2 regions of the Allobosea sp. GW823-FHT02B03 genome follow, and region 2 is predicted to be linked to the other one. Evidence: riboswitches for the same ligand, from Rfam matches in the RefSeq annotation. Region 2 holds a riboswitch; the other holds the start of a gene.
What was found. Region 2 has a riboswitch for cobalamin ahead of AC1REK_RS18845 (ABC transporter substrate-binding protein). Riboswitches for the same ligand answer to the same signal wherever they lie in the genome.
Positions count from the first base shown of each region.

Region 1 (4,209 bases), on a different contig from region 2:
CCGGGCGGTGGCGCAGGTTCGAGCGGCGCGCCTCCGGGATCGTGTAGAAATTGATGTCGACGACGTTGTCGAGCATCCGCATCGCGGTCTTCACGGTCCGCGCCAGCCGCGCCTGATCGAGGCCGTTCGCAGTCACATGCGCGGCCAGGTTGACCGAGCCCAGATTGCAGACCGCGACCTCGTCGGCCGAGGTGTTGAGCGTGATCTCCGTGCAGAGGTTCGAGGAATGCACCACGCCGGCATGCTGCTGCGGCGAGCGCAGATTGCAGGCATCCTTGAAGGTGATCCAGGGATGCCCGGTCTCGAACAGCATGGTCAGCATGCGCCGCCAGAGATCGAGCGCCTTCACGCGCTTGAAGACCTTGATCTGGCCGGCCGCAGCCTTGGCCTCATAGGCCTCGTAGGCCGTCTTGAAGGGCTTGCCATAGAGGTCATGCAGGTCCGGCACCTCGTCGGGCGAGAACAGCGTCCAGTCGGCGCCGGCCTCGACGCGCTGCATGAACAGGTCGGGGATCCAGTTCGCCGTGTTCATGTCATGGGTGCGGCGGCGGTCGTCGCCGGTGTTCTTGCGAAGGTCGAGGAACTCCTCGATGTCGACATGCCAGGTCTCGAGATAGGCGCAGACCGCACCCTTGCGCTTGCCGCCCTGGTTGACCGCGATCGCCGTGTCGTTGGCGACTTTCAGGAAGGGCACGACGCCCTGGCTCTCGCCATTGGTGCCCTTGATATGGGCGCCGAGGCCTCGCACCGGCGTCCAGTCATTGCCGAGCCCGCCCGAGTATTTGGCCAGCAGCGCATTGTCCTTCACCGCCTTGAAGATGCCGTCGAGATCGTCGGCAACCGTCGTCAGGAAGCAGGAGGAGAGCTGCGGACGCAGCGTGCCCGAGTTGAACAGCGTCGGCGTCGAGGCCATGAAGTCGAAGGACGAGAGCAGGTCGTAGAACTCGATCGTCCGCGCCTCGCGGTCGATCTCGCGAAGGCTAAGGCCCATGGCGACGCGCATGAAGAAGGCCTGCGGCAGCTCGAAGCGGTTGCCGCGCACATGCAGGAAATAGCGGTCATAGAGCGTCTGGAAGCCTAAATAGTCGAACTGGAAATCGCGCTCGGGCTTCAGAGCGGCGGCGATGCGGGCGATGTCGAAGCGGCCGAGTTCGGGGTCGATCAGCTCGTTGGCGATGCCGGTCTTGAGATAGGCCGCGAAATACTCGCCATAGCCGGCTGCCATCTCTTCCTGCGTCGCCTGCTCGGCATGGCCATGGACGAAGCTCAGCGCCTCGCGACGGAGCTTGTCGAGCAGAAGGCGGGCCGAGACCTTGGCGTAGTTCGGCTCGCTCTCGATCAGCGTACGCGCGGCCAGGATCGGCGCCAGCGCCAGTTCGTCGAGCGAGATGCCGTCATAGAGGTTGCGGCGCGCTTCCGTCAGGATCGGCTCGGCCGAGACGCCGTCGAGACCCGCGCAGGCCTCGCGCACGACCTTCTCCAGGCGAGCAGCGTCGAGCGGCACCATCGTGCCGTCAGCAAGCTTCATGTGGGATGCTGGTGCCAAAGCGGTCGCCGGCTGCATCTCGGCAACCGCCCTGGCCCGCTCCCGGGCTCGCTCCTCGCGATAGAGCACATAGGCGCGAGCGACCTTGTGATGCTCTCCGCGCATCAGCGCGAGCTCGACCTGATCCTGGACGTCCTCGATATGGAAGGTGCGGCCGTTCGCGGCCCGGCGGGTCAGTCCCGCCACGACCTGCTCGGTCATCTCCGCGACGGCTTCGTGGATGCGACGCGAGGCAGCAGCGTTCGAGCCCTCGACGGCGAGAAACGCCTTGGTCAGCGCGACCGAGATCTTCGATGGATCGAACGGCGTGACCGCGCCGTTACGGCGAATAACCTGGTAGCCGGGTTCATTGCCGGGTGCCCTGGTGACCGCGAGATCGGCGGCCGGAGAAACGGCAACCGGCCGCTCGGCTTCAAGAGAAAGAGACATGGCATCAACCCCAAATGTTGGGGGCAAAGGCCAGAGCGGTTGCGTCGAGAAGGCACGCGGCACCACAAGGCCGCGACCTGCCAAGCGCACCACCGGGACACCCCGCCCGAGGACGTTCAACGAGGTCGCGGCAGGTCTCCTGGCTCGCGGGTCATAGCTCTCGTCCCGTCTTCCCAGAGCCTTTCGACCCCAGTGACTTACGGATGGACGCGAACTCGCCGCTTACAGTTGCGGGGGCAGCGCCGGTGTTCCACCGGCTTCCCTCTTAGCTCTCGAACCGGTGATTCGAGAGACCGTGACCACTATATCTAGTGGCACGCGCGTCACCGTTGTCAATCCATCGCACGTCAGCAAGCCGTCGGAGGGGCCTGTCATTTCGAGCGCGGGTCAAATCTCGAGCGCATTTAGATTAGAATTTCTACAGCAACAAACCAAACTTCAGATAATTAAAATAGATAATCAATACAAACGGAACGCTAAATTTAGAATTTAACCAGTTATTTATTGCCCTAGGAAAAATGAATCTATTTGCGAAGATCCAGAATCACATAGTAGACAGCCGCATCTTTGGGCTGGGTCACTGCTATGAAGAACAATTACAATCTATACCTAATCGCGACACTGCTTTTTTCGGCGTCGCCGATCGCGATATCTCATGCCCAGTCTGTCGGGGAAACCGCGCCTGCTGGCACGCAGGCCGGGACGATTTCCCTCGACCAGATCACCGTGACGGCCACGCGCGGCGAGAAGTTGGCGCTGGATGTTCCGGGTAACGTCACGGTCATTCCGCGCACGGAACTCGAAGAGCGCATGACCCGCGACATCCAGGATCTCGTGCGCTACCAGCCCGGCGTCAGCGTCAACCGCATCACCAGCGGGACGGACCCCTTCGGCAACTACGAAGGCTTCAACATCCGCGGCGTCGGCGGCAACCGCGTGCAGATGCAGGTCGACGGATCGCGCGTGATCGAGCGCATCACCGACGGCAACCGCAACTTCGTCGACATGCCCTTCCTGAAGAGCGTCGAGATCGTGCGCGGACCGGGCTCGGTGCTTTGGGGCGCGGATGCCCTCGGCGGCATCGTCTCGTTCCGTACGCTCGACCCACAGGATCTGCTCAAGGGCAAGGACAAGCCCTACGCGGTCAAGCTCGATGCAAACTACGACAGCTTCAACCGCGCTTTCACCAAGACCGGAACCGCAGCGTTCAGGCTGACGCCGACGCTCGAGGCCATCGTCGGACTGAGCCACACGACCGCGCAGGAAGCCAAGCTCAGCCGTGCCCGCGCCAATGGCGGCCGCTGGGGCTGCCCGGTGCCGAGCCTGCGCTATATCGGCTGCGACACGCTGAATCCGCTCGACAGCACGGTGTGGAACGCGTTCGGCAAGCTGGTCTTCAAACCGACGACCGACCACACCTTCAAGCTGACCGGGGAGTATTTCGACAACTCTTCGAGCGTGAACCAGCTGTGGGACTACAATGTCGTCAGCCTGGGCACCCGCAACGGTCCTTATGTGCGGGACGAGGTGAAGTCGCGCCAGCGCATCGCCCTCGAGCATCAGTGGGATGTCGGCGCCAGTTTCCTGGACTCGATCCGCTGGCAGGCGTCCTTCTCGCCGCAGAAGCGCGAGATGACCAATAAGCGGCTTCAGACACTGGCGAATGGCCAGCAGCGCTACACGCGCGGGATCCTCGACTACTCCGAGAAGTTCTCGCAGCTCGACATCGAGGCCAAGTCGAGCTTCGCGCTGGGCTCGACCTTCCACAAGCTGACCTACGGCTTCCAGGGCGACATCACCAACACCGACTATGAGCGTCGCGACGACGTCCGGAACATGACGACCGGCGTCACCACCACGACGATCGCCGGCGGCTTCAACTTCGCCAATGCGACCACCACGCGCTACGACTTCTTCCTGCAGGACGAGATCGAGCTGCTGAACGGCCGTTGGACGATCACGCCGGGCGTTCGCTACGCCAACTACAAGATCGAGCCGAGCATCGGGGCCGGCTATGTGATCGTGCCGGGCAAGGAACCGCGCGACATCGATTCCCACAAGCTGATCCCGCAGGTCGGGACGCTCTTCAGGCTCGACGACACCTATTCGCTCTATGCCCGCTACGCTCAGGGCTTCAAGATGCCGACGGCGCAGCAGCTCTACACCTCGCTGCCCTTCGGCAACCAGAACCTGATCCCGAACCCCGATCTCAAGCCGGAGACCGTCAAGTCCTA
Region 1 covers NZ_JBXAJY010000008.1:258,677-262,885, forward strand. Annotated here, with positions in the region: gene AC1REK_RS25890 (ribonucleoside-diphosphate reductase subunit alpha) at 1-1,975, opposite strand, end outside; cobalamin riboswitch at 2,088-2,288, opposite strand; gene AC1REK_RS25895 (TonB-dependent hemoglobin/transferrin/lactoferrin family receptor) at 2,561-4,209, shown strand, end outside.
Region 1: linked by a shared signal. The riboswitch ahead of AC1REK_RS25890 (ribonucleoside-diphosphate reductase subunit alpha) and the one ahead of AC1REK_RS18845 (ABC transporter substrate-binding protein) in region 2 are both predicted to bind cobalamin.

Region 2 (4,209 bases):
CCGCCGAAATTGCCGAGCAGCCAGAACATCACGCCGCGCGCCTGCTCGGCGCTGGCGAGCGTCGTGACGATCGTCGCCGTGGCGGCGTTGAAGAGCTGCGAGCCGGCGACCCCGGCGAGGATGACGCGGTCGCTCGCCCCGCCGGCGCCGGCGGCCAGCAGCGCGACGATCAGCAGCGCCGCGACCGAGCCGAGAAAGGCGCCGCCGGAGACGGTCAGCACCGCTCCGCCGAAGCCGAGGATCATCACTGCCACAGCGCCCGTCGAGGCGCCGGCCGAGATGCCGAGGATATAGGGCTCGGCCAGCGGGTTGCGCAGCAGCGCCTGCAGGATCGCGCCCGACAGCGCCAGCGCGCCGCCGCACAGCCCGGCCAGCAGCGCCCGGCTCAGCCGGTAGTCGAAGATCACGCCCTGCTGGATCGCGCTGACCGGATAGCCGAGATCGAACAGCCCGTTGCCAAGCGCCTGGAAGGCGGTCCCCAACGGAATCCGCATCTCGCCGATAGTTACGGCGAGCGCGATGGCGAAGACCAGCGCGGCGAGCGCTGCGAACGCGATGCCGATCCGCGCCGGCCAGTTCGGCTGGACGGGGTAGTGGCTCACCGCGCCAGGCCGAAGCGCTCGATGCCGCGTGCCAGCGCCTCGATGCCGTCGACGGTGTCGAGCCCGGCGCGCGTCGCGCCGACATCCATCACCACGATCCTGTCCTGCTTGACGGCATCGAGCTTGCTCGCCACCGGGTCGGTCTTGAGGAAGTTGAGCTTGAGATCGATATCGTCGGCGGGAAAGCGCCGGCGGTCCATCTTGACGACGACGATCACGGCGGGGTTCGCGGCGGCGATGCTCTCCCAGCCGACCAGCGGCCATTCCTCATTGGTGGTGATGACGTTGCGGGCCCCGAGCTTCGACAGGATATAGGCCGGCACGCCGTTCTTGCCGGCGATGAAGGCATCGCCCTTGATGTCCTTGCTGGAGAACCAGACGGCGACAGGCACGTCCCGCGCCTTCATCCCGGCAACCGACTGCACCGCCTTCTCCTCGCGTGCCTTCAGCTCGGCGATCAGGGCCTCGGCGCGGTCGGACACGTCGAAGATTGCGCCGAATTCGCGGATGTTCTGGTAGACCAGCTCCATCGAGAACATCTTGGTCCGCACGCCGTCGCCGGGGCCGGAATTGTCCTTGCCGACGCAGTCGGTCGGGGAAACGTAGGTCGGTACCTTGACCTTGGCGAACTGGTCGCGCTTCCCGACGATGCCGTTCGGCCCGATATGCCATTCGAACATCGCGGTGACGAGGTCGGGCTCCTGGGCGACGACCGCCTCGAAGCTGGGATCATTGTCGGCGAGCCGCTTCACCTTGGCGTTCACCGCCTCATAAGGCTTGGCGACCGGGCTGAACCAGACGGCGGTGCCGACGACGCGGTCGCCCAGGCCGAGCGCGTAGAGGATCTCGGTCTGCGTCTGGCCGACGGCGACCACGCGCTTCGGCGCCTGGTTGAAGGTGATGGTCTCCCTGCAGTTCTCCAGCGCCAGCGGATACTGCGTCGGCGCGGCCTGCGCGCCGGAAGCGAGGCACAGGCCGGCAGCCAGGGCCAGCGGGAGAGAGAAACGCTGGACCATGTGCATGAAACCCTTCGAAGGCGGGAGAGAACGGCCAGCGCCGAGGCATGAGCCAAGCCGGCGCGACTTGAACTGATATGTAATGTTATAACAAAACTGATAGAGGGCTGCGCCGCGACCTGTCAAGCTGGTGCGAGTAAAGGCGCCGGCGGCGCTCGTAGAGATGGGCATCTGGATTCATCGCTCCCCGAGATGAAGGCGGGAAGCAGGCGATTGCGACGGAGCGGCGGGATCCTCGTCCCGCGCTTGTCCGCAACCCTCCGGAGCACCCCGCCCGAAAGACCTTCCGATGATCAGGGCAGGTCTCCTGGCTCGCGGGTCGATGCTGGCTCCGCCCGGCCTTCCCGGCACCGGAGCGCCAGTGGACGATGGGTGGAGAGCTCGCCGCTTACAGTTGCGGGGGCAGCCTCGGCCTCGGCGCTGCGCGCCTCACCGAATTCCCTCTTAGCTCCAGGGCGTGACGCCTGGAGAACCATGATCGGGCCAGACCATAGATCGGCGCGAAGCGGCGTCAAGCGGCCGGGATCTGCGGGCCGGACGCCGTCTGCATCAGGTTGCCGCAGAGCTGGCGAAGCGTCACGACATAAGGGTTGCGGGCGAGGAAGCTCGCTTCGCCGAAATAGATCGGGATCTCCGGCAACTCGGCGATCTCGAGTCCGGCGATGCTGGTCTCGCTGCCATCGAGGCACCAGGCGGGAATGATCGCGAAGCCGATCCCGGCCTCGACGCAGCGCTTCACGCTCGAGCTGCCGGAGGTCGAGATCGCGATCTCCATCTCCGACCCGTCGGGGCGCAGATAGTCGATGGCGAGGTTGCGCAGCAGCTGGCCGGGCTCATAGGTCACGAAGGGGCGCCCCTGCGCCCATTCCCGAATCTCGCCCGGTGCCGGCGCCGCGCCCCAGGCGGTGGGGAAGACCAGTGCCGGCCGATAGGTGCAGACCAGATGCTGCGGCACGTTGGGGTCACCGAAATAGCGTTCGGTGATGCACAGATCGAGGCTGCCATCCTTGATCATCTCGGGCAGGGAGGTGTCGCGCTCATAGGCGAGGATTTCGACCTGTGGGAAGAGTTCCCGGAACCGGGCCAGGATCGGCGGCAGCAGATAGTAGAAGATCGCCTGCGGCAGGCCGATGCGCAGCACCGGCCGCTCCTTGTCGAGCGTGCGGTCGAGCCTCGCCAGGACCGTGTCGAGCTCCGGCAGCAGGAGCTTGTAGAGGCTGCGCCCGCGCGGCGTCAGCGTCACCGTCTTGGCGCCCTGCTCTGAGAGGACGAGGCGCTCCTCCAGCACCTGTTCGAGCCGGCGGACATGGTTGGCGGCGGACTGGTAGCTCATCCCCAGCTTGCGGGCCGCGGCCGAATAGGAGCCGTCGCGCGCGACGATGAAGAAGGTCTGGATCAGCGTCAGATTGGCTTCGCGCATGGCTCGTTCCGCGGCGGGGAGCCCCACTCATATCCATAGGCGGCGGCCTTCCGCCACTTTCAAACAATGGCGCAAGTCGGGGCGGATCATTTGGATCGACCCGAAAGGCGAAGCGACCGAGGGTCGCGCATCGCTTTTCAGGACGCCCCGTCGCCTCGCATGGCCCGCTCTCCTTCCCTCCATGTCGCCGTGATCGGCGCCGGAATCGTCGGCGCCGCCGCCGCGCATTTCCTGGCGGCGGCCGGGGCGCGGGTCACGCTGCTCGATGCCTCCGGTCCGGCGGCCGGCGCGACCGGCGCTTCAGACGGCGCGGTCTCGGTCGCGAGCAAGAAGCCCGGGCCGATGATGGACCTCGCCCGCCATGCTCGCGCCTTCTATGGAAGCTGCGAGGCGGATGGATTGCTGCGCGGTCTGTTCCATCGCCGCTCGACCTTCCTGGTCGCCCGTACGCCGCTCGAAGCTGATCTCGTCGCCGAGCACGGCGCCGATCTTGCCGCCGCCGGCGAGCGCGTGCTCGATGTCGACCGGCCGACGCTGCTGGCGCGCATTCCGGGCCTCGGCGACGGCGTCTGCTTCGCCCTCGAAATCCCCGATGACGGCCACGCGCTCGGTTACGAGATCACCCAGCGCCTGCTGCAGCGGAGCAGCGTCGCGGTTCGGCGCAATGCGCCCGTCTCCGAAATCGTCATGCGGGGTGGGCAGGCCGTCGGGGTCGCGATCCGCGGCGAGCTTCTGGCGGCCGACGCCGTCCTCGTCGCCGCCGGGATCGGCTCGGTCGGCCTGCTCGGTCTCGGCGATGTCCTGATCCCGCGGAAGGGCCAGATGGTCGTGACCGACCGCGCCGCCGCCGGCCGGCCAGCGATCGACGGCCATCTGATGGCGGCCTCCTATCTAGCCGCCAAGCGCGGCATAGTCCGTGATAACGCCCATATCGGCCTCGTCATCGATCCCTTGGTCACTGGCCAGTTCCTGATCGGCGGCAGCCGCGAGGACCACCGCGCCGACCAGACGACCGACGCCGTGACGATCTCGGCGATCCTGCGGGATGCGCTCGATCTCTATCCGCCGCTTCGCGAGCGCCGCGTGCTGCGGACCTTTGCCGGTGTCCGCACCGCTTCGCGCGACGGCCTGCCGATCATCGGCCCGCATCCGCATCTCGGCGGCGTCACGG
Region 2 covers NZ_JBXAJY010000005.1:367,530-371,738, forward strand. Annotated here, with positions in the region: gene AC1REK_RS18840 (FecCD family ABC transporter permease) at 1-602, opposite strand, end outside; gene AC1REK_RS18845 (ABC transporter substrate-binding protein) at 599-1,624, opposite strand; cobalamin riboswitch at 1,899-2,110, opposite strand; gene AC1REK_RS18850 (LysR family transcriptional regulator) at 2,130-3,038, opposite strand; gene AC1REK_RS18855 (NAD(P)/FAD-dependent oxidoreductase) at 3,198-4,209, shown strand, end outside.